4 regions of the Halobacillus sp. HZG1 genome follow, and region 2 is predicted to be linked to each of the others. Evidence: riboswitches for the same ligand, from Rfam matches in the RefSeq annotation. Region 2 holds a riboswitch; each other region holds the start of a gene.
What was found. Region 2 has a riboswitch for S-adenosylmethionine ahead of VKA52_RS13740 (methionine ABC transporter ATP-binding protein). Riboswitches for the same ligand answer to the same signal wherever they lie in the genome.
Positions count from the first base shown of each region.

Region 1: it holds a riboswitch for S-adenosylmethionine, as region 2 does, so the genes downstream of both, VKA52_RS12450 (methionine ABC transporter ATP-binding protein) here and VKA52_RS13740 (methionine ABC transporter ATP-binding protein) in region 2, are expected to answer to the same signal.
Region 3: it holds a riboswitch for S-adenosylmethionine, as region 2 does, so the genes downstream of both, msrA (peptide-methionine (S)-S-oxide reductase MsrA) here and VKA52_RS13740 (methionine ABC transporter ATP-binding protein) in region 2, are expected to answer to the same signal.
Region 4: it holds a riboswitch for S-adenosylmethionine, as region 2 does, so the genes downstream of both, VKA52_RS02170 (methionine biosynthesis PLP-dependent protein) here and VKA52_RS13740 (methionine ABC transporter ATP-binding protein) in region 2, are expected to answer to the same signal.

Region 1 is NZ_JAYLVQ010000065.1:33,028-39,026, reverse strand. It holds gene VKA52_RS12465 (carboxymuconolactone decarboxylase family protein) at 1-60, opposite strand, end outside; gene VKA52_RS12460 (MetQ/NlpA family ABC transporter substrate-binding protein) at 127-981, opposite strand; gene VKA52_RS12455 (methionine ABC transporter permease) at 1,014-1,682, opposite strand; gene VKA52_RS12450 (methionine ABC transporter ATP-binding protein) at 1,675-2,700, opposite strand; SAM riboswitch class I at 2,783-2,891, opposite strand; SAM riboswitch class I at 3,098-3,203, opposite strand; gene VKA52_RS12445 (TlpA family protein disulfide reductase) at 3,294-3,716, shown strand; gene VKA52_RS12440 (thioredoxin family protein) at 3,853-4,167, opposite strand; gene VKA52_RS12435 (toprim domain-containing protein) at 4,178-4,525, opposite strand; gene gcvH (glycine cleavage system protein GcvH) at 4,648-5,031, opposite strand; gene VKA52_RS12425 (arsenate reductase family protein) at 5,115-5,474, opposite strand.
Region 2 is NZ_JAYLVQ010000070.1:101,224-107,222, forward strand. It holds gene VKA52_RS13720 (hypothetical protein) at 1-143, opposite strand, end outside; gene VKA52_RS13725 (3-ketoacyl-ACP reductase) at 265-987, shown strand; gene VKA52_RS13730 (MetQ/NlpA family ABC transporter substrate-binding protein) at 1,196-2,020, opposite strand; gene VKA52_RS13735 (methionine ABC transporter permease) at 2,043-2,705, opposite strand; gene VKA52_RS13740 (methionine ABC transporter ATP-binding protein) at 2,665-3,708, opposite strand; SAM riboswitch class I at 3,796-3,901, opposite strand; gene VKA52_RS13745 (iron-containing alcohol dehydrogenase family protein) at 4,046-5,116, shown strand; gene VKA52_RS13750 (NAD(FAD)-utilizing dehydrogenase) at 5,122-5,999, opposite strand, start outside.
Region 3 is NZ_JAYLVQ010000012.1:15,160-21,158, forward strand. It holds gene VKA52_RS01005 (Na+/H+ antiporter NhaC family protein) at 1-6, shown strand, start outside; gene VKA52_RS01010 (DinB family protein) at 53-541, opposite strand; gene VKA52_RS01015 (alpha/beta hydrolase family protein) at 726-1,601, shown strand; gene VKA52_RS01020 (DJ-1/PfpI family protein) at 1,604-2,149, shown strand; gene VKA52_RS01025 (AIM24 family protein) at 2,183-2,875, shown strand; SAM riboswitch class I at 3,042-3,163, shown strand; gene msrA (peptide-methionine (S)-S-oxide reductase MsrA) at 3,285-3,758, shown strand; gene VKA52_RS01035 (ion channel) at 3,794-4,201, opposite strand; gene eutH (ethanolamine utilization protein EutH) at 4,354-5,463, shown strand; gene VKA52_RS01045 (peroxiredoxin-like family protein) at 5,498-5,999, shown strand, end outside.
Region 4 is NZ_JAYLVQ010000021.1:15,615-21,613, forward strand. It holds gene VKA52_RS02150 (FecCD family ABC transporter permease) at 1-59, shown strand, start outside; gene VKA52_RS02155 (FecCD family ABC transporter permease) at 56-1,060, shown strand; gene VKA52_RS02160 (NAD(P)/FAD-dependent oxidoreductase) at 1,079-2,056, shown strand; gene metC (cystathionine beta-lyase) at 2,284-3,462, opposite strand; gene VKA52_RS02170 (methionine biosynthesis PLP-dependent protein) at 3,459-4,577, opposite strand; SAM riboswitch class I at 4,692-4,803, opposite strand; gene VKA52_RS02175 (flavoprotein) at 4,934-5,323, opposite strand; gene VKA52_RS02180 (hypothetical protein) at 5,378-5,710, opposite strand; gene VKA52_RS02185 (DUF4385 domain-containing protein) at 5,795-5,999, opposite strand, start outside.

The sequences.
Region 1 (5,999 bases), on a different contig from region 2:
CATTCCTTCTTTATAATCATGTAAATACGTTTGCGTCCACGTCATATTTTGTTCCTGCATACGAAAACCTCCCAATAAAAATAAGTGACTGCGGTTAGTATAAACCGCAGCCACCCATTTTATCCGTTATTCAGCATCACTTGATACCGGCACAACAGCACCGTCATATTCTTCTTTTATGAAGTTTACGATCTCATCAGAACGAAGAACTTCTACAAGGGTATTCAATGCTTCATTGTCTTTATCTTCACTATTAGCAGCAACAACGTTTACATATGGAGAGTCAGATTCCTCGAGAATAATTGAATCTTCACTTGGAGACAAGTCAGCTTCAATCGCATAATTTGTATTAATAGCTACAAGCACGTTTTCTTCACGTTGATAAACCTGGGGAAGGTTTGCTGCATCTACACCTGTATCAAATTCGATGTTTTTAGGGTTTTCTACAATATCCTGTACCGTAGCTTCTACTTTTTCAACACTTTCATCCAATTTGATCAGCCCCTCTTTTTCTAAGAGAGAAAGAACTCGTCCGTGAGTGGATACGGAACGACTCATGACTAGCGTCGTGCCCTCTTCCACATCTTCCAGGTTTTCATACTTTTGAGAATAAACTCCGATCGGCTCAATGTGGATACCACCGAGGTTTACAAAGTCATATCCTTTCTCTTCTTCTTGAGTCTCCATATAAGGAATCGTTTGGAAATAGTTTGCATCGATTCGACCTTCATCTAAGTCTTGGTTCGGTAAAATATAATCCTGATATTCTTCAATCTCTAATGTGATTCCTTTTTCTTCGAGCATAGGTTTTGCTTTTTCAAGAACTTCAGCGTGAGGAACACTAGTGGCTCCTACCTTAATCTCTTTGGCATCACCTTCACCTTCAGATCCTGATGAAGTTTCCTCCTCATTCGATGACCCGCAAGCTGCGAGCACTAGGATAAACAATACAGCGATTAAACTCGTCCAGATTTTTTTCATTTTTCATTCTCTCCCTTTTCTTTATTTTATCTTTATCTTTTATCCAATTTCCGTGAGATCGCATCTCCGATGAATTGGAATATAAACACAATCAAAATAATTAAAATGGTACAGATAAATACAACATCAAAATTACTTCTTTGGAAGCCGTAGAAATAAGCGAAGTCGCCAAGTCCACCTGATCCAATTGCACCTGCTACTGCAGTGTATCCAATCAATGCGATCGCTGTTACGGTAATCCCTGATATCAGAGCTGGCATCGATTCCGGAAGCAATACTTTGAAAATGATGGTCGAATACTTAGCTCCCATAGATTTTGCGGCTTCCACGACACCTTTATCGACTTCTTTCAAAGCAATTTCCACTAAACGGGCATAGAATGGAGCTCCACCAATAATTAGTGCAGGTAGCGCTGCTTGAGGCCCTCGAATAGTTCCAATCAGAAAATCAGTAAACGGGAACAACAATAAAATGAGAATGATAAAAGGAATCGCTCTAAATATGTTAACGATAGAAGCAGTGATCCAATTCAATGTTTTGTTTGCCCAGAGACCCCCAGGGCCGGTCAAATAAAGAAGTAGTCCCAATAGCAAACCTAAAACAAACGTACCTGCGACAGAAACCAGAGTCATGTAGAGGGTTTCATTTGTAGCTGTAATCATGTCTTCCATTCTTACGTTCGGGAACCATTCATTAAACATGTGGATTCACCTCCACTTCTACAGATGTTGATCCAATATAATCAATGGCACGCTCGACTTCTTTTTGATTTCCATCAAACTGTACAAACATTGTTCCATACGCACCCTTTTGCGTCTGGGTGATTTTCCCATGCAGAATGTTGACATCTACTTCAAACTTCCTGGATAAATCGCTGATGAGTGCTTGATTTGTACTATCTCCGACAAAATGAAGACGGATAATTTCTCCAGATCGGTAATTATCTTTGATCAACTGCAGGGAGGTCTCTTTTTCCGGATCTCCCATCACTTGATCCACAAACTTCTTCGTTACCGGTTTTTTAGGATGGAGAAAGACATCCAACACTTCCCCTTGCTCCACAATCTTCCCTTCTTCCATAACCGCCACCTGATGACAAATTTTGCGTATTACATGCATTTCATGTGTAATCAGAACGATTGTAAGGCCGAGTTTTTCATTAATATCCACAAGGAGATCAAGAATCGAATCAGTGGTCTCTGGGTCCAAGGCGGATGTAGCTTCATCACACAAAAGAACTTTAGGGTTGTTTGCAAGTGCTCTGGCTATCCCCACCCTCTGCTTTTGTCCGCCACTCAATTGAGATGGATAAGAACCTCCACGTCCTTTCAATCCCACCAAATCAATCAATTCATCGACTCGTTTCTGCCTCTCAGCTTTAGGGATACCGGCAATTTCCAATGGAAAAGCGATATTATCATGAACGGTTCGCGACCAAAGCAAGTTGAAATGTTGGAAGATCATTCCAATTTCTTGTCTTGCCAACCTTAATTTTCCTTTACTCAAAGAAGTGAGTTCCTGATCATCGACAAGAATGCTTCCTTCTGTGGGGTCTTCCAACCGGTTCAGTAAACGAATAAATGTACTTTTACCGGCACCGCTATAGCCGATCACCCCATAAATTTCCCCTTTGTTAATGTTAAGACTTAAGTCATCCACAGCTCGTACATCCTGATCTTTCGTGTGGAATATCTTTGATAGTCCTTTAATTGTAATCATGATGATTTCCCTCCACTTCCAAAAAAACGCCGCTCTGTTATGAGAACAGAGCGGCGTTTTTAATCATACCTAAAAATCTGTTCTCTCATCTGTCAAAGTTTTTTACTTTGCAGGAATTGGCACCTGAGCAAAATAGTTCTGCCGGTTGCCGGGCATCATCGGGCCAGTCCCTCCGCCACTCTGGATAAGAGATTTTAGTCTATTAAATTATTATTACTTTAACTCGTTTAAGTAGCACAAAGAGGATTGTAGCACCGTACGAATTTTGTGTCAACTCCAAAACAGATTGTTCAGAAAATAAAGTCGATCAATTATAAACCAAAACAGCAAATATTCACGCGATTTACACAATAAAAAAATCCCTTCTTTAAATAGAAGAGATTGATCGCGTTTACATTTCTCATCTATCAAAGTCAAAGACTTCGCAGGATTTAGCACCGTGCAGTCTACCTGCCGGTTGCCGGGCATCGTCGGGCCAGTCCCTCCGCCACTCTGGATAAGTGAAGATGTCGATATGAAATTAATAATTATGTTAGCATGGGACATAGATTAGCGTCAATCCATAACTTCGCCAGATACAAAGGAGAATGACATTGAGTGAACAAGCCCCTTTATTTGAACTGCCTTATATTAACGATCAATCTTCAATCTATAAACTGGAAGACGAACTAGGGAAAGTTATTGTCTTGACCTTCTGGGCCTCCTGGTGTCCAGATTGCGGGAAAGATTTACCTATGAAAGAACAACTGTTCAAAACGATGGATCATGAAAAAGTAGCGATGCTGACGATCAATGTTTCTGGAAGAGAACGGAAGATAGAGGAAGGTCTCGAATTCACCGAAAAGTTTTTAACGCAGCCTACTCTTTCTGACGAAGGACGTTACGTTTATGACATGTACAATTGTGATGGCGTTCCTTCCACCATCATCATCGATCAACAAGGTAATATCCATGCGAATTTTGGTGATCAGTCCTCCTTCTTAGATATTGTAAGCAAACTAGGAGAAATTGTATGATATTCAAGACTAGAAAAAACAGGGAAGACTCTGGAGAGTCTTCCCTGTTTTTTATTATAGAATAACTTCCAAACCATATTTAATAAGAGAAGTTTTCAATTCTACAGTAGTGGTCATTTCCTGGGAAATACATACACTATTCAACAAAACCAACGACTTTCTCATACATATAGGAGACAGATTGAAAAGCATATATCTTTTCCTCTACCTCCCCATCCCTCGTCACTAGCAGACACGGGACACTTTTAATCTTATAATACTGCATCCATTCAGGGTGCAGAGAAGCATTCATTTCCTTAAAAACTCCCCGATCAAAGACCGCTTCAAGTGTTGTAAGCATTTGACGTGCTAAATGACACGTTGCGCAAAAAGGGCTGTGAACGAAGGTGAGGGTCGTTTGTGGAGCATCAAAGTGCTTCTTTACTTCTGGTGATGTTTTTATTTCCTCCACAGCCATCCTCCTATATTAAATAAATCGATTTTACGTTGAAATGTCTACTAAGTAAGGCTCTTGCTAATTCAGCTTCCGGCGTAGCTGCTACTTCTCTGAAAGCCTTATCTATATAGATATGTTCGGCGTGAGGAAGCTCTTCCGTCAATTGTTTTCTTAATTTGTAGCCAGAGTCATCTTCGTCCACGAGAATATACACGGTCCGATCATCTAAATTGTGATCAAAAATCATTTCTTCCATCCGCTCGATTCCTAAAGTCCCATGGGTGCAGATGATTTCAATATCTTCATCAAGGACCTTGTTCAACTTCTTTTTATCCGTGATTCCTTCAACAATGACGATTCGTTCTCCATCCATCTTCATCACCTACTATATAGAAACAGACCATGCCTCTCAGGCATGGTCTGAACATGATTAAGATCAAACGTGATCATGTCAGACAAGGATTCTTAAAGCCCTGCCTGTCCAATGCACTATCCTTAGTCTTCATCAATCATTGCTTCATATTCTTCCGCAGTCATCAAATCATTGACCTTGGAGTTGTCACTTGGTTCAACAACAACCATCCAGGCTTTATCGTAAGGAGATTCATTAACAAATTCCGGACTGTCTTCCAAGTCTTCATTAACTTCGACAACCTTACCACTAAGAGGAGCATAAAGTTCAGAAACTGTCTTCACAGACTCTACACTGCCAAACGGCTCATCTGCTTCCAGCTCATCCCCGACTTCTGGAAGTTCTACGAATACGATATCTCCAAGTTCTGATTGCGCGAATTCAGTAATACCGACTCTAACTTTTTCCCCTTCTTCTTTCACCCATTCATGTTCTTCAGAATAACGCAGGTCTTTAGGTACGCTCATGTCAATTACCTCCAAAATAATAATTATAGTTCAACAACTAATATAAACATAAAAGCTATAGGCTTCTATTCCCAATAATGTGCTCACTGAGCCCAAACATTTTCAAACTCATCCTGCTTAAACCCTATGGTTGTTTTTTCACCATCAGTTAGGATGGGCCGCTTTATAAGCATTCCATCAGATGCCAACCACTCAATCATCTGTGCTTCATCTGCTTCTTTTAGCTTTTCCTTCATATTCAGTTCTCTATACTTTTTCCCACTAGTGTTAAAGAATTTCTTTGCAGGTTTGTCACTAGTAGAAATAAAGCTCTTCAACTGCTCTTCTGAAGGGGGATGATTGACAATATGTACAGATTCGTAGTCAATCCCTTCCTCATCCAACCACTTTTTAGCTTTTTTACATGTACCGCAATTTGGGTACCAATAGAAGGTTAAAGACATCTTCACACCCTCCTTCATTCTTGTTGTCTAATATTTTATCACAACGAAGGCGAAGATTTCATTTATTTCTAAGATTGTCTTCATATTCATCTCATGCTCTTCCATAATCCTCCCTTTAGTTGAAGACTCAGTTTCGAGGTGTTTGTGTGAGTTTAGGGCTCCGGGAAAAGGTTCGTCTTGCTCCATCGTCCAGACACTCGCGTCATAAGCAGAACAGCAAAGGAATGAAAAGCACATTCCTTTGCTGTTCTGCTTATGACAGTCGTGTCTACCAGGACGATTCCGCATTTGAACACTTTCCATGGGGCGGGCGGTGAGCCTCCTCAGGCTAAGCCTTCCGGGGTCTCACCTGTCCCACACGTCCCATAGGAGTCTCACCGCGCTCCCGCGGAAAGCGAGATATTCCCCTCCGCCCCCATACACTCAACATAAGTCTCGAAACTGAGTCCTCCACAATCCTGCCATATTGTTTAAGATGAATAGAGCAAAACGAAGGCCTGCACCTTCGCGTTTCGAAAGTGCAGG
Region 2 (5,999 bases):
ATAATTAAGCTCATCGATGTAATGAAGAAGAGTGTCCATCCATTCACCTTCTCTTCCTTTTGAAACATGATAAATAGAGTAAGCAGTACGGAGGCCGTCACTAATAATAGAAAGAGTGGTCTCAAAAGCTCAAAAGTTTCCATAAAATCCCTCATCCCTATCCTAGTCTATCAAAGGATTCCTCCTGAAGGTAGATGCTATCTTTTGCTTTCAAAAAAGGAAACTCTTAGACTTGAAGAAAGAATAGGTAAAGGAGTGAGTATCATGGCACAAGAAATCAAAGGAAAAATCGCTTATGTTACCGGTGCAGGTCGCGGAATCGGAAAGGCTACGGCTTTGCAGTTGGCAAAAGAAGGCGTTCATGTCGGGTTGATCGCCCGGACCGAAAGCCGTCTTGAGGAGGTTGCAGAAGAAGCCCGTTCCTATGGTGTACAGGCAGCAGTGGCATCCGCTGACATTTCTGACCTTGAAGAAGTTGAAAAAGCCATACAGCAGTTAAAAGAAGAAATTGGTGAAGCGGACATTCTCATCAACAATGCAGGGATCGGTGTTTACGGGAAGTTCCTTGATCTCGAGCCGGAAGAATGGAAACGGACGTTTGAGGTGAACGTTTATGGTACATACCATGTCACGAGAGCGGTCCTGCCAATGATGAAGGAGAAAAACCAAGGGGATATCATCAATATTTCTTCAAGCAGCGGGCTTAAAGGGACGGCCGGTTCTACGGCTTACAGTGGGTCGAAGTTCGCTCTTCAAGGCATGATGGAAGCGCTCATGCAGGAAGTAAGAAGAGATAATATCCGCGTCTTCACCTTAAACCCGAGTCTTGTCGCGACAGAACTCGCTTTAGGCGAAGACATGGAAGGTCAGGATAAAGAGAAGTACATGCAGCCCGAGGACCTTGCTGAGTACATGGTTTCTCAATTGAAATTACACCCTAGAATCTTCATCAAACAGTCGCTTCAATGGGCGACCAATCCTTTTTAAATCAGGCACAATACCTGGCAGGATTAAATTCAAAGAAATTAATGATGAGCATAGTGAGAATCGCCTGAATCATAAAGATCCAGGCGGTTCTTTTTTTATGAACGTACTCTCCGATGATTGAAGTAATGTTGACCTGTTCCAAACAAAGCGGATGGTTGTCTGGAACGATATAAAAAAGAGGCTGACGAGTGAACGTCAGCCTTCCTTTCTATTCTTTCATCCACTGTGGTTTTCCGAAGCCTTTAAATTCTTCATCGATGATTTTTTCAAACTCCTCTGACTCCACCACTTCTTTAATATCTTTCACAAATTGAGCGTCCAAATCTTCCGTCTTCACTGCGACGCGATTCCGGTAATCATCAGGCATGTCTTCCAAAGCTAGAGCATTCAGAAGGTCCATTCCGGCTGCCAAAGCATAGTTCCCTGGAACCATGGACAAATCTTCGCTATCAACGAGTCGAGGCAATTGCCCTGCTTCAACTTCGACAAACTTGATGTCTTTCTTATTCTTCGTGATGTCGTTCAATGATGCACGTAAAGGATCGACACTGTCATCAACCTCAACAAGGCCTTCATCTTCAAGCACAATCAATGCACGGGCAAGATTCGTCGGATCGTTCGGTACGCCCATCGTGCTTCCTTCTTCAATACTCTCGATATCCTCGTATGTATTGGAATAAATCCCCATTGGTGCGGTCGGTACGATGATGACTTCGGATAGATCCAGGTTGTTTTCCTTGGCGAACGACTCTAAGTAAATTTTATGTTGAAAAAGGTTGGCGTCCAAATCTCCATTGGCAAGGGCTTTGTTTGGTTGAACATAGTCTGTGAATTCTTTGTTCGTCACCTCGTATCCCTTTTCTTCCAACAATGGAGCGATCGCTTTCGTGACCATGTCGCTGTACGGTCCAGCCGTAGCGCCGAATCGGATCGTGTCTTTTCCAGAAGCGTCCGCACTTTCTTCTTCCTCCCCGCATGCTGCTAGAAAGGCAATGGATAATAATGTAACACCTAACAAAATGAGTTTTTTCATGATGGTACCTCCTAAGTTTTCTTCAATTCTTTTTTACCGTTTTGGCAATGTAATCGCCTGTGTATTGAACAATTTGTACAAGAACAATAAGCAGGATGACGGTTGTAAACATGACAAAATTATCGTAACGGTAGTAACCATACCTAATCGCCAGGTCTCCAATTCCACCGCCCCCGATGGCCCCTGCCATGGCCGAGTAACCGATCAAACTGATGGCAGTGATGGTCAATCCGCTGATCAGCCCCGGTTTGATTTCCGGGAAAATGATATCTTTGATGATCAACCAAGGAGAAGCCCCGCAGGCGATGGCCGCTTCGATCACCCCTTTGTCAATATCACGCGCCGATGATTCCACAATCCTTGCGTAAAAAGGGATCGCAGCTACAGAAAGGGCTACGGATGCCGCCACCGGCCCTGTCGTTGTTCCGATCAGGAAGTTGGTAAAAGGAAAAAGAAAGACGAGTAAAATGATGAACGGAACCGAACGGATCAGGTTCACTACGACGCCGACGATGCTTTTGATCGTTCGATTCTCCAAAAATAAATCACGGTCTGTCACAAACAGAAGTAATCCAAGCGGAAGCCCTGCAATTAAAGCGACGAGGAGTCCGATACCTACCATGATCAGTGTTTCCAGGAATGATTTATTCAGCTCTGGCCAGAGATTGATCAGCTGTTCGATCATCTTGCAGCACCTCCACTTCTCCAAGTTTCCCTTTCAAATCATCGATCGCCTGTTTAACAACTTTCTGTTCTCCAGTCAATTCCATGACAAAGTTACCGAGCGCCTGGTCCTGGATGTAATCGATCTTCCCGTGGAGAATATTGGCCCGTACTTTAAATCCTTGCAAGAGGTCTGACACAATCGATTCGTTCGCCGAGTCCCCTTTGAACGTCATATGTACGATGGTCCCCTTTCTTTCCGAGAGAATCTTTTCCGGGATCCGGAAGTCGATCACCGTTTGAATGAAGCGTTTCGTCAGTTCGTTTTCAGGTGCTGCAAAAATTTCGTACGTAGACCCCTGCTCTACGATTTTTCCGTCTTCCATCACGGCACAGCGATCGCAGATTTCTTTCACGACTTCCATTTCATGGGTAATGAGAACGATTGTGAGTCCGAGTTTGCGGTTGATCTTTCTTAACAACTTCAGTATGGATTGTGTCGTGTTCGGGTCCAGAGCAGAAGTGGCTTCATCACATAAAAGCACCTTCGGGTCATTGGCGAGCGCTCTCGCAATGCTCACTCTCTGTTTTTGACCTCCACTTAACTGGGCGGGATACGCATCAGCTTTATCTGACAGACCGACAAGGTCCAAGAGCTCCTGGGCCCTCCTTTTTCTTTCCTGGCGGTTGACGCCTGAAGCCTTTAAAGCGAAGGCGACATTTTCCAAAACGGTTTTCGCCATCGCCAGGTGGAAACCCTGAAAGATCATCCCGATGGATTGCCTCGCCTTCCTCAGGTCTTTAGGATTCAATGTCATGAGATCGATTCCATCAACCATGACCTTCCCTTTTGTCGGGCGTTCCAGAATGTTCATGCATCTCAGCAGCGTACTTTTACCAGCTCCGCTGTACCCGACGACTCCGAAAATCTCACCTTTCTTGATGTCCAAGGAGACGTCATCGACTCCGATTACGGTTTTCTCCTTGGATGGATAGACTTTGCTCAGTTGTTCCAATGAAATCATCGGCTTCCCCCTTCATTTAACAAATTCAAGTCCTACAAAAAAACTCCCGCCCTTTAGGGAGAGAGTTTCGCATGAAAGACTGCTAAACTCTTATCTCCCAGAATAAAAATATTCTGCAGGAATTAGCACCACTCCAAATGGAAGGTTGCTGTGATCTCTACGGGCCTTTTCCCTCAATCACTCTTGATAAGAATTTCGTTTATGTTTTAACACTTTAACGCAAGTGATAGGTTTTGTAAATAATTTTCTCAATTTTTTCAATTATATTTTTTCTCCGTTGACATGGCATTTTAAGGTATGGATAATAATGGTCATATCTTAGAGGGAGGAATTTTGAATGGAAACGATCCAAGTACAAGGGGCGCCGACTTATTACCGTTGCGAACCCGGCCTTTTGCAAAAAGTACCTGAACTCGTGAAGGATGAAACGTTCACGCATGGGACCATCATCCATGGAAGCGATTCATGGAGCATGGCCAAACCTTACATCCCTGAATTTCCATTTGCTGTCGAAACCATCCTCTATGAAGGGGAATGCACACATAAAGAAGTGAAAAGGATCGCGGAGAAAATCACAACCACAGATGTCCTGATCGGTGTCGGAGGAGGGAAAATCCTCGACCTTGCGAAAGCATGCGGGGCTCACCTGGACCTGCCTGTGATTCTGATCCCCACCCTGGTATCCAACTGTGCCGCATGGACGCCTTTGAGCGTTTTTTACGATGAAGATGGGAATTTCCTTGAATATATCATTTACAAAAGAAGTACATACATGGTCATCGTCGATCCGGATATGCTCGCTACCTCACCAGTAGAATACCTCCGTGCAGGGATTGGAGATACGATCGCCAAATGGTATGAGGCCGATGTCCTGACGAGCCATATACAAGAAAAGCCTCTCCCCTTGGAAATGGCTCTCCACGCTGCAAAATTGTGCAGAGACGTTCTATTCCAGGAAGGAAAAGACGCTGTAGTAGCCAATGAAAACGCTCAATGCACGTCCTCATTTACACGAGTCACTGAAACGATCATCATGGCTGGAGGTATGGTCGGGGGTTTTGGAGATGGTTACGGTCGTATATCCGGCGCGCACTCCATCCACAACGGCCTGACGAAAGTGCCCGGAACACATAAGTTTTTACATGGAGAAAAAGTAGCCTACGGCATCCTTGTCCAGCTGGCTCTTGAAGGGAAAACCGATCAAATCGAGCAGCTGATTCCCTTTTACAAATCCATGCGGCTCCCTCTCACGCTCAAAGAGCTGGATGTAGATTCCCTGGAGGATATCGAGACCATTTCCTACTATGCCACTCGTCCCAGCGAATCGATTCACCTGATGGGAATTCAAACGCAAGCCCAAGTGAAAGAAGCAATCCTAACCGTAGAAAAAAGCTTAGCCTCCTTGTAAAAAGGCTAAGCTTCCATACAGCGGGCTAAGTAAATGCCACTCGCTGCCGCCTGCGACAAAGAGTGTGTCTCCCCGGAGCAGTCCCCGATCAAATACAATCCTTGCAGCTCCGTTTCAAAATGCTCATCTGTAAAGATCTTCGCTTCATAGAATTTGCTGTCCATTCCATATAGGATGGTGTCACGATCGATTTTCTCTCCCAGCAGCCCTTCCAATGCCTCAAAAAACTCAAGAAGCGCTTCTAAATAAAGAGGCGGAACTTCATTTTGGAGATCTCCTGCTTCTGCTTCCAGCGAAGGATGGATCACTTCTGAATCAAGACGAATCGACGTTTTTCCTGCCAATAGATCTCCCAACTTCTGAGCCACAATCCTGTCCTGCCCTTGATTGATACCACCAATGACACGATGAGCTTGTGCCATAGCTTCGGCTTGATTTTTGAAATACCGCGGTACGAAAAGAGTGAAATTCAAATTCTGACTCGGTTCCTCCTCGTTCTTATTCTGACCATCTGCCATCACCAGGCCATGCTGATACTTGCGTATGATTCTCCCGCGTGGATTCATGCAGTAAGTGGTCGCTGAAAAGCGTTCGTTTATGTAATGCAGTTTCGTTTCAAACGTTTCCTGAAGGATGGCATCAAGCTGATTGCCGCGCATCTCCACCCGAATCCCGAGATCCAACCGTGTCTCGCCCGCTCTCAGCCCTAAATCCTGAGTCATGGATTTCAGCCATTCTCCCCCGCTCATGCCTGTTGCGAACACTACTTTCCTGCTTTGGAACCGCCCGTGGTTGGTATCAATGGAAAATCGACCGCTTTCTTTTGTGACCGCCGTCACATCCGCTTCGAAGGTAAATGTCATCCGTTCAGCCATCACCTCAT
Region 3 (5,999 bases), on a different contig from region 2:
AAATAAGTCGTATGCCAAACCCCCTGAGTAATAAACTCAGGGGATTTTTGTCTTACGTATGAATGTGAGCTTTTACTTCTTTCATTTGATCGAGGTGGCGTAGTTCGTGCCAACCGATAAACTCTACCCACTGTTCCAGATTCATATCTCCGAAAGCGGGATGGGTGAATACACGGTTCTGCAATGTTTCCTGCTCCTTATTGTGAATAAGGAATAAAGTTGCTTCCCGCGTCTTTTTCAAACCCTCTTTTGCTTGATCCAAAGTCGTAAATTCCCCTTTCGGGCGAACGGCCTCCGGCGCTTCGACTTTATAATCACGGTTGGTCGTCTTATGAATCGGTTTTTCGGTTGCCTGCTGAGTGTCTCCCTGCTTAAGGGCCTGGTTAATCTGATAAACGATTAATTGTTCCATTAAGTATAAATGTTCTAAAACTTCAAGGATGGACCAACGATCTTCTTCAGGCTTAACTGATGCTTGTTGCTCTGGCACTTGGTCTACAAAATCGAGCAATTCTTTTCTCTTTTCATCTAAGCCATACATACAAAATCTCCCTTTCAATTGAAGTTATCTAGAGTCTATCACAATTCCTATAGATGTTTCTTTCCCCAGCCCCTCTAAAAATGAAACCTTTCCAAAGCCCTTCCGTATGTAATGATAATAAATGGTAAATATTTCATGACCAGGTCATACAGATTATTCCAATTGATTATTGAGGAGGGATAGGGTGAAAAAGCTGTTGGGAGCTTTTTTGGTTTTCCTTAGTTTTATGGGAGCTGTTGTGTTCTTTGTTGGGGACAGCGAAGATTCTGTCCTGCAGAGTAAGAAAGAGGTAGAAATTGGTGTACCAGGTGTTACAGGATATTCCATTACATATAAAAGCGGGGATACCGATATTCCGGGTCTTTGGATTGAGCCGGAGAATATTGAGGAGAGTCTGCCTTTACTTATTCATAACCGAGGAGGGGTGGGAGAAAGTTCGCTGACAGATGCGCAAGAACTTAAAAATCTATCCTACTGGGCAGAGCAGGGATATGTTGTTTTAGCGACACACTACAGGGAGAATGCAGAGGAGAACGTTAAGGTAAACAAAAAAGAAGACTTTGTCCAAGATGTGCTGGATTTAAAGAAGGTTGGAGCAGAGTTGGACCATGTGGATGAAGACCGGACTGTGATGCTCGGATATTCCCGTGGAGGGTGGATGAGTCTGCTCGCGGTTCAACAGGAAATGGATGTCGATGCTGTTGCTGTCATTGGTGCCATTACTGACTTGGAGCATCTTTACACAAGCCAACCTGCATCTGTTCAAAAACAAATCGAACAATTAATGGGGCCACCTGGAGGAGAACATAGTTGGTATCGTGAGCTTTCTCCCATTCAGTGGGTGGAGGAAGTGGGAGTCCCTACATTAGTGCTTCACGGAGGAAGAGATCGGACCGTACCTGTGGAAAAGGCAAGGTACTTTGTAAGCTTGATGGAACGTGAGCATAACATCCATCGATATATTGAATATGAAAATGGAGATCACGGTTTGAGATTGCATTTTAAAGCGTATGCACCTGAGGTGTTGGAATGGTTTGAAAAGCATCTGGAGGGAGGATAATCATGACGATCGGTGTAGTGCTATACCCTGGATTTAGTGAATATGAAATCACGGTAGCTCTTTCAGTCTTTAAACAGGCAGAGCAAAAGGTTACATATATAGGTTTGGATGAGGAAAGAGTCACTGGTGAATCAGGACTTGAATGTGTAGTAAATGAAACAGTGGAAAAGGTCAGCCCTGGCGATTATGATTGCATACTTCTGCCCGGGGTCGATGATTTTAAACATCTTGTTGATCATCAAACGCTCATTAATTTCATTCAAAAAACCAGTGAAGAAGATGTTCTCATCGGTGCTATATCAAGTGCCCCATATTTCCTTGCCATGTCAGGAGTCCTTGATCATCATTCCTATACAACAGGCCTTACAAAAGAACAGAGAGTCTTCTTAAATGTGTTCCATGAGAATACGTATATGGATGAAACGGTGGTTGTTTCAAAAAAACTGATCACTGCCAAGGGATCCGCTTTTGTAGAGTTTGGCTTGATGCTGGGGAGAACTTTAGGACTCGATTTTGATCCATCGTGGTATAGTCAATTAGAAGCATAGATACTCTTAGAATACGATTAGGAGGAACAGATGATGAGCGACTACTCTATTAGTGAATTTATTAGAAAGACAAAGCAGGATGAATCAGAAAATGACTACTTTGAATTGGAGACTCCGCGGATTCTCGAAGTGAATCTTCTCGATCAAGTGTGGGCCAAGGCGGGAGCGATGATTTCCTATAATGGAAACATTAAATTTGAAAGAGAGGGCATTCTCGAGCATGGTGTCGGTCGTTTATTTAAAAAAGCGATGACCGGGGAAGGAAGTTCTCTAATGAAAGCCACTGGTCGAGGTCGCCTTTACCTTGCCGATCAGGGCAAGAAGATTACTATTTTCGACCTGGATAATGAGACCATCACGGTTAATGGAAATGATCTACTTGCCTTTGAACCGAGCATTGACTGGGATATCAAACTGATGAAGAAAGTAGCGGGGATGGTTTCTGGTGGTTTGTTCAACGTCACCCTTAGTGGAAGTGGGCGTGTGGCGATTACGTCGCACTATGAACCATTGACATTGTTGGTCCGTCCAGGGGAACCTGTGATCACTGACCCGCATGCTACTGTTGCCTGGTCCGGGCATTTGGAACCGAATTTCCGGACAGATATCAGTTTTAAAACATTGATTGGACGGGGAAGCGGAGAATCCATACAAATGGAGTTTGAAGGAGATGGATTCGTTATTGTCCAGCCGTTTGAGGAAGTTTATACAACAGGGCAGAGCTGAGCAGAAGCGGATTTTTTTACAGACAGGCATGAGCATGGTATGCTGTGAATACAATGACACCAAGAGAAACTTGATGTGCATTTATTGAAAATTTTTAATCTGTTATCCTTTACTTCGTTACAAAAACGTAGTAGGATGGGTACTAACAAAAATAAATAACGGAAACTTCTTATCCAGAGAGGCGGAGGGACTGGCCCTTTGATGCCCGGCAACCATCGAATCAATCTACGGATTGACGAGAACGGTGCCAATTCCTGTAGAATGTATGAACATTCTAAGAGATGAGAGGATCGTGCGGATATTAGCGACCCCTTTTCTTACTGGATAAGAAAAGGGGTCTTTTCGTGTAAGCACCATAACCGTCAAGGCTCTCGATAGAAGTTGCGTTAAGGGAAAGGAAAGATGTTAAATGGCAACCGCTATTTTCGGTGCAGGATGTTTTTGGGGAGTAGAAGCATTTTTTGAAAAATTCGAAGGGGTGACAGAAACGAAGGTAGGTTATATTGGCGGCCATCTGGAGAACCCGACATATGAACAGGTCAAAGCAGGAAAAAGTGGACACGCGGAATCTGTGAAAGTGAACTACGATCCAACGGTCATCACTTATGCAGAACTAGTGAATATCTTTTTTGAAGCTCACGATCCGACATCCCGCAATAAGCAGGGAATCGACGTTGGTCATCAATACCGTTCTGTTATTTTCCATTCGGATGCAAGTCAGAAATATATTGCTGAAGAGAAAATTAAAGAATGGGAAGGTAAAGGGGTCTTCAAACGCCCGATTGTTACAGAAGTTGAAGAGGCAACAACTTTTTATGAAGCGGAAGAACATCACCAGAAATATTTACAAAAGCATGGCTCTGCTGCATGCTCCATTGGATAATAAAAAGGACCCTTTCACAAGGGTCCTTTTTATATTTATGAATCTTCTTTTTGCCTGGATGCATCCATAGCTTTTAAGAAATAAGCTGTAGGGAGAAGGATGCCGATTCCTGATTCAAGCAAGGCAAAGAAACGGGCTGCCCCGACAGGCAGCATGTCACCATACCCCACGCTCAACAACGTTTCCCCACTAAAGTAAAGCAAGTCCAAAAAGTTTGGGTCGACAGGGTCCCTTGATGATAAACTAGTAACAAGAATGACTCCGTTTAATGATAACAAATAGTAGAGGAACGTAAATCCAATAAGCACACCTGTGAGTACAAAAAATAATTGAAAGAAAAGGGCCGTGCTGAAGTAGCTTTTTCTGTAGGATTTATTCGTGAAAAAATACACGAGGTTCGCTGCAATGAATATAACCACAACGATGAATAGAGCATGTACCATTTTTTCTTCTCCTTTACTTAAAAAAATATGGAAAGGCTAAGTCAGCGTCCACCGTGTAAAGATGAGCAAGCCATTATAGAAAATCTCCTACCCTGAGTAGTAGTTATTGTAAACATGGATGAAGGGAGAAATATGAGGAAGGGGCTGGGCTTTTGTGGGTTAATGACGCCATTTTAATTGTTATGTGTATCTTCATGGTATTGGGAGCACTGGATTATTATGTGCTTAATCACCGCCTATCTCTGGGATGGCGGTTTTACGAAGCTTTTATGATGATGGGTCCGCTTGCTCTTTCGATGGTAGGGATCATTTCTCTTGCCCCCGTACTCTCCCAGTGGCTTGCGCCTGTCATCACTCCGTTGTTTTTATGGTTCGGAGCGGACCCATCGATGTTTGCATCAATGATGCTTGCTATTGATATGGGAGCCTATCCTTTGGCGGAATCCTTAGCCCTTGAGGAAGAAGCGGCCACCTTTTCCTGGGCACTTCTCGGTACGATGATGGGGCCAACGCTTGTTTTTACTATTCCTGTTGCGCTAACAATTGTAAAAAAAGAAGATCGTCCTTACTTTTCAAAAGGCATTTTAGCTGGTTTAGTTACGGTTCCGATCGGATGTTTTGTCGGTGGTGCTCTAGCAGGGTATGAAGCTGGGTGGATGGTGCGTAATTTAACACCGGCTATTTTGCTTTCTGCCTGTATCGGAGCAGGTTTATGGCTGTTTACGAACGCCACCATTCGGTTATTTTCTTATTTTGGAAAAACCATTGAAATCGTGATTATCACAGGCCTCACTCTCATTATTATTGAAACTTTGACCGGCTTCATTGTTCTTCCTGGAATGGCTCCCTTATCCGAAGGTGTGATCATTGTTGGAAGGATCACCGTTACATTAGCAGGTGCTTATCCTCTTGTAGCTTTTATCAATCAGCGGGGAGAGCAATGGATTGGACAACTGAGTGAAAAGCTAGGTATGAAACCGACCTCTCTAACAGGACTGATTGCTTCTACAGCGCATCACTTACCTATGTTAGCGACAATGAAAGATATGGATGAACGAGGGAAAACGGTCAATGCTGCGTTTGCTGTGAGTGGAGCGTTCGTCATCGGCAGCCACTTTGCGTTTGTAGCTAGTGTAGACAAGGATATGATTTTTCCTGTACTCATTGGTAAGTTAACAGCTGGAGGGTTAGCCGTGGGCCTTGCCTTATGGATGACGAGGGAAAGCAAATCAGTTTCTTCTCGTGTTTCCCCCCCTATATAATGAAAAGTGAATCCACGGAAAAGGAGTTTTTTTCATGAAGACAGAAATGAGAAAGCATTATCATGAGTATATTGAAAAATTCAAGAAAGCAACTCCTGATGAAGTACAAGAAAAAATGAAGAATGCGATTGATGAACTGGAAGCTTCGAATGAAGGAGAAGGTTTGTCTGCAGGAGAGAAAGCGCCAAACTTTAATTTACCTGACGCGAAGGGAGAAACGGTCGAGCTCTATGAACAATTGAAAAACGGGCCGGTCGTCCTTACTTTTTATCGCGGAGGCTGGTGCCCATACTGCAACATGGAGCTGAGAGCCTATCAGCAGATCCTTGAGGAAATCCATGGAGAGGGAGCAGAGTTAATGGCCATCAGTCCACAAACCCCTGATCAGTCATTGACGACGCAGGAGAAGAACGAACTGAATTATCACGTACTGAGCGATGTTGGGAATGAAGTAGCCAATCAATACAATTTGGTGTATCAATTACCAGATTATCTTGTAGAAGTGTACAAAGACAAAGGGCTCCACGTGGATAAAC
Region 4 (5,999 bases), on a different contig from region 2:
GCATTGGTGTCCCATTTTTCCTTTACCTTGCTCGTGGTGAAGGGAGGGGGAGTTTATGAGGAAGACACGTTTATCTTTTGTGATGGCCGTGCTGTTTCTTTTCCTAGGCTTGATGGTTCTCATCAGTTTGAACATGGGCGTTGTTAAAATTGCTCCTCTGGACGTTCTGAAAACATTCATCGGGCAGGGGACCGACCGCCAGGAGCTGGTGCTCTTTAATTTCAGACTTCCATCCATGGTCCTCGCTTTATTCGTGGGCGCAGGACTGGCCGTTTCCGGGGCGATCTTCCAGGGAGTCACGCAGAACGACCTTGCCGACCCGGGTATTCTTGGAATTAATACAGGCGCAGGATTTGCTGTCATTTTATATATTTTCTTTTTCCAAACGTCGATGGCGATGGTTACCGGTTTTGGTATATACATTTTGCCATTGTTTGCCCTCATTGGTGCGTTCCTGGCAGCTTTCCTTGTGTATGCGCTCGCTTGGAAAAAAGGGGTTAACCCTATACGCCTCATTCTCGTCGGAATCGGTGTGAATGCAGGTTTCAGCGCAGTACTCATCATTTTTCAAGTGAAAATGAACCCCCAGGATTTTAATCAGGCGCTCGTATGGTTAGCAGGGGATTTATGGATGGGCAATTGGAATCTCGTTTTTGTCATTGTACCACCCATCCTATTGATGATTGCCTGGACCATCTATAGATCTCGAACGTTGAACGTTATGAATTTAGGGGATTCGATGTCGATGGGACTCGGTATTCCAGTGGAAAAAGCGCGGCGGACGTTTTTACTTCTTGCTGTCGGTCTGGCCGGTTTATCAGTGGCTGCAGGAGGAGGAATCGCCTTCCTTGGTCTTGTGGCTCCGCATATCGCCCGCCGAATCGTCGGCCCCGGGCATCAACGGATGATTCCCGCCGCTGCATTGATCGGAGCGATATTTTTAGTCGTGGCTGATACGATTGGGAAAAATATCATCGCCCCGGCAGAGATTCCTGTAGGGATTGTCGTGTCGATTGTCAGCACCCCATATTTTGTCTATTTGCTTATGAAAACCCAATAGAAAAAGGAGTTCACGTCCATGGAAGAGATGTATGATGTAACAGTAATTGGTGGAGGAACCACAGGATTATATGCTGCTTTTTATAGTGGAATGAGAGATTTGAAGACAAAAGTCATCGAGTACCAGCCTCAAGTCGGGGGCAAGGTTTCCTTTTTCTATCCGGAGAAGAAAATCTATGACGTCGGCGGGTTCCCGGGTATTACAGGGGAAGATCTCGTCACAAATGTCAAGGAACAGGCGGAAATGATTGAACCTGCCTTTGTGACAGGGGTGAAAGTGACATCTATCGGTAAAAAAGAAGATGGAAATCTGCTCCTCAAGACAGATGACGGCCAAACGCATCATACAAAAACCGTGATTGTCGCATCCGGTCTGGGCACGTTTGAAATGCAGCCGCTTGAAGTGAAAGGCAGCGATCTCTATGACGGGAAACAGATTCACTACACCATTCAAAACCTGGAACAGTATCGAGGGCAGAAAGTTGCGGTCGTCTCGCAAAACCGTGTCGGCATTGACTGGTCACTCGCTCTTGAAGGGGTGGCAGAAGAAGTTCATCTATTGAATCGCGGGGATGAATTTAAAGCGGTCTATGAACAGGATGTTGAAAAGGTAGAAGATTCCTCTGTTCACATCCATAAAAATAAAAAGATTGAAGAGCTGCGAGGAGATGAAGCTCTCAAAGAAGCGATCCTTCAAGACGGTTCCGTGCTTGAGGTCGATCATATCCTCGTCTATGAAGGCTTGCAAATCGATAAGAGTTTATATGACGAGTGGGGATTGGAAACGGACAAAGGAAGAATCCCCGTTTCGACAGATATGTGTGCGAGTCTGGAAGGGGTATTTGTCGCTGGTGATGCGGCCGTCTATCCAGCGAAAACGATGCTTATCGCTTCCGGATTCAATGAAGCGATGGCAGCGGTGAACAGTGCCGCCAAGCATTTGGATCCAAAAGCGAAGTCGCAAGTGTATAGTACAGTGATTTATAAGCATAAATAAGAAAACGCCGAACGCAGCTTATGCTGATGTTCGGCGTTTTTTTGTGAAGGAAGAAGGACCAGATGCTAATAAAAGCTGAAAAGTCGCTAATTAAAGGCCAGAAGCTGCTAATAAAAGCTATACATTCGCTAATAAGTTTCCTAAGAGAATACTGATAAAAGCACCCTGCCGCTGCTTAAACTTGAGAACATTCGAGCAGGGCGTTATGCTCCGCTTCCATCCATCGCTCAACCTCCTGTTTGTAGAAATGCCTGGGGTTCGAGTTTTTCTAAAGCTTGATGGAAATCGTTGAGTAGATCTTCCGGGTTCTCAAGCCCCACGGATAAACGAAGCAGACCATCAGTTATGCCACGCTTTTCACGCTCTTCTTTTGGCATGGAGGCGTGAGACATCCGTGCGGGATAGGATAAAATTGATTCGACTGCCCCGAGGCTAACCGCATAAACCGGGATTTCCACATGTTTTGTGAACTGTCTTACTGCTTCTTCATCACGCAGCCTGAAGGACAATACTGCTCCAGACCCTTGTGCCTGGTACGTTTGAGTCGAGCTTCCCGGATGGAAACGGAATCCGGGGTAGTAGACGTGTTCTACGAGTGGGTGAACGCTTAATTTCTCTGCGATCTTTACAGCAGATGCTGAAGATTGCGTCATTCGGCAATGTAAGGTTTTCAAGCCGCGAAGCACGAGCCAACAATCGTGTGCGCCGAGAATGGAGCCGAATGAATTTTGCAAAAAACCGAGCTGCTCTGCGATGTCTTCATCGTGGGTAGCGGCAAGGCCTGCCACCACATCGCTGTGACCAGCGATGAACTTCGTTGCACTATGCAGGACAAGATCTGCACCAAGTTCAAGTGGGCGCTGCAGAGCGGGAGTCATGAACGTGTTATCGACGAATGTCCAACAATCATTCGCTTTTGCTAATTTTGCGACGGCACGAATATCTGTGATTTCAAGCGTGGGATTGGAAGGTGTTTCTATATACAAAAGTTTGGTGTTTGACTGAATGGCCGTTGCTACTTCATGGAGGTCCGTCATATCCACAAATGTATGATCGATTCCAAATCTTACGAGAACATCGCGGATCATACGAAAAGTTCCCCCATACACATCCTGTGTGATGACGACATGGTCACCTTTCGATAAAAGCATGAAGGCCGTAGAAATCGCAGCCATTCCAGAGGCGAAAGCAAAGCCGTGACTTCCACTCTCCAGTCCCGCAATGGTGTCTTCCAGTGCTTTTCGGGTCGGATTGCCGGATCGGCTGTAATCATAGATTCCGGGATTGTCGAAATCCTGCTGATGGAAGGTAGATGCCTGCTGAATCGGGACACTGACCGCTCCGTTGTGCGGATCGAATTTATAATCGCTGTGCAACAATCGGGTTTGCAAAGAATGATCATTCATCGGATCGGTTCCTCCTTTGGTAATTGGGCAAGGGAATAGTGAAGATCTTGAATCAAGTCATCGATATGTTCGACACCGACAGAGAAACGGAGCAGGCGGTTACAAACCCCGTAACTGATCCGGGTTTCTTCTGGAATATCAGCGTGGGTCTGGGTCGCAGGGTAGGTGATAAAGCTCTCTACACCACCGAGACTTTCGGCAAAACTAATCAAGTTTAAGTTTCTTAGAAAGGGGTCGATCCATTCTTCGGATTGAAGTCTGAATGATAACATCCCGCCTTTTCCAGGGTAGAAGATATCTGTGACATTCGGGTGGTCCTCCAGGAAGGCAAGCACGGATTTCGCATTTGCTTCATGCTGGCGCATCCGAAGGGGGAGCGTCTTCATCCCGCGCATCACAAGCCATGAATCGAAAGGAGAGAGGACAGCTCCAGATGTATTCTGATGAAAAGCGAGCTTCTCGCTTACGACTTTTCCTTTACTTACAAGGATTCCGGCCAGTACGTCATTATGACCCGCCAAATATTTCGTAGCACTATGGATGACGACATCGGCCCCTTCTGCTATCGGCTGCTGTAACACCGGTGTATAAAGGGTGTTATCAACAAGCAGGAGAAGATTGTGGGCTTTCGTGACTGTTGAAATCTGCTTGATGTCAGCCGTATGCATCAGCGGATTTGTCGGTGTTTCCACATAAATGGCTTTCGTTCGTTCATTGATGTAGGTATGGATGCGTTCAAGGTTGCTGCTGTCACAATAATGAAAGCGAAGGTCGTAACGCTCTTCCATGTGTTCAAATAAGCGGAACGTCCCTCCATATAAATCTTCGGAAACGATGATTTCATCGCCTTTTTTAAAAAGGGAGAGGGCGGTTTGAATCGCAGCCATCCCGGAGCTGAACGCAAATCCTGCATCCCCACCTTCGATATCAGTGATGGAAGACTCCAGAGTTTGACGGGTAGGATTGCCGGTTCGCGTGTAATCAAAACCTGTCGACTCTCCTAAACCGGGGTGGCGGAAGGGGGTGGAAAAATATACAGGAGGGTTAATCGCCCCCGTAGGTTCATCCCGCTGGTTCCCGGTCTGAACGAATTTCGTATCCGTATGCGGACACATAACAACACATCCTTTATTAGTTAATGGTTCAATATCCAACGCCTTGATAAAATCTAAAAAGGGAAATAAAAAAAGCCTTCTTGAAGAAGAAGACTTTTGTGGGTACGGTTCTTCTTCTTATCTTTCAAGTTGGATAAAACAACTTGTTGGAGTTAGCACCTTCCTGGTAAAACCAGGGGTTGCTGAGGCTTCGTCGGGCCAATCCCTCTGCCTCTCATGATAAGAGATTCAATTGTAATTTTTTCTAATTGCTGAATACTCTACACTACTCAGAAAGTTTTGACAATATGCTGACAAGAAATTTTTCCGAAAACTTTTTTGGGATGAGAAAAAAGCCTCCTTCTAAAAGAGGAGGCTTAGATGGGTGGGTTTTGCACGCCGGATTCGATATAGCTGCGGACGAGCAGCCATTCGTCACCCTGTTTTTCGAATGTATCAAAAAAGAGGTTGGATGTTGGCAGGAGTTCTCCGTTTAACCGGATGGAAATCCAGAAGGCGGCAAGCTGGATGTTTTCATTAAGCATGGTCACGGAATGGTCGGTGTAAATCCAGTACATATCCTGGTCCTTGAAATGTTCGAAGGCTTGATGCCATCCCTCCATCGACTCTTCATACGAGTAATCCACTCTTTCCCCATGACGGATCTCTCTTGCAACGAGGGCTTGTGATGTCACTTTTTTCAAGTAATCTAAATCTTGTTGGCTTGCTCTTCGTTTGTACTCTTCATAAAAGGTTTGAAAATCCATATGTATTCCTCCTCTACCTCAATGGTTCGACAGAGGAGATGGGAATCCTGTCAATTAATGACAGATTCCTAAGTTGTAGAGAACTGTTTTGACTTGTAGAGCAAGCGTACCGATCCAGAGCAGGTGAGTGATGGCATTCATGCCGTACCATGTTGTCTTTCTCTTCATTTGTCCGCGTTTTTTATAAAGGATGGCCACCAAGGGAATAGTCATGACAGTAAAAATAGCCGTCAAGCCGAGGAGTCCTTTGTAGTCGCGAATCCAGATAAAGTCATTGAAGAGGGGGATGATGATCGTTGGAGTGTAAATGACAGATAGGAAGTAAACTCCGATGGACCAGGAGATGACCATGAACAGCAGGTTAATCAGAAGTGGGTATGTTTTCACGCGTACACCCCTCCATTTTATTAATCCGATTTGTTTACTCGGGTTAATGTTATCCTACGTTCAATAGTCGAAATTGTCAATATATTATCCGTGTTCCTTTTGGTGGGCTTTCTTTTTCTTTAGATAATCCTCATCTTCACGGGCCAGCACCCATTTTTCCTCGAAAATTCTTGCGGATTCTGCTTTCTCGTTGTCAATGTCGCGATCATTCACTTCTCCGTTTTTGTCATATTTTTTCCCTCCTTTATAATTCGCGTATCGCCGCGAGCGTGTGTAGCCCATCTGTAGG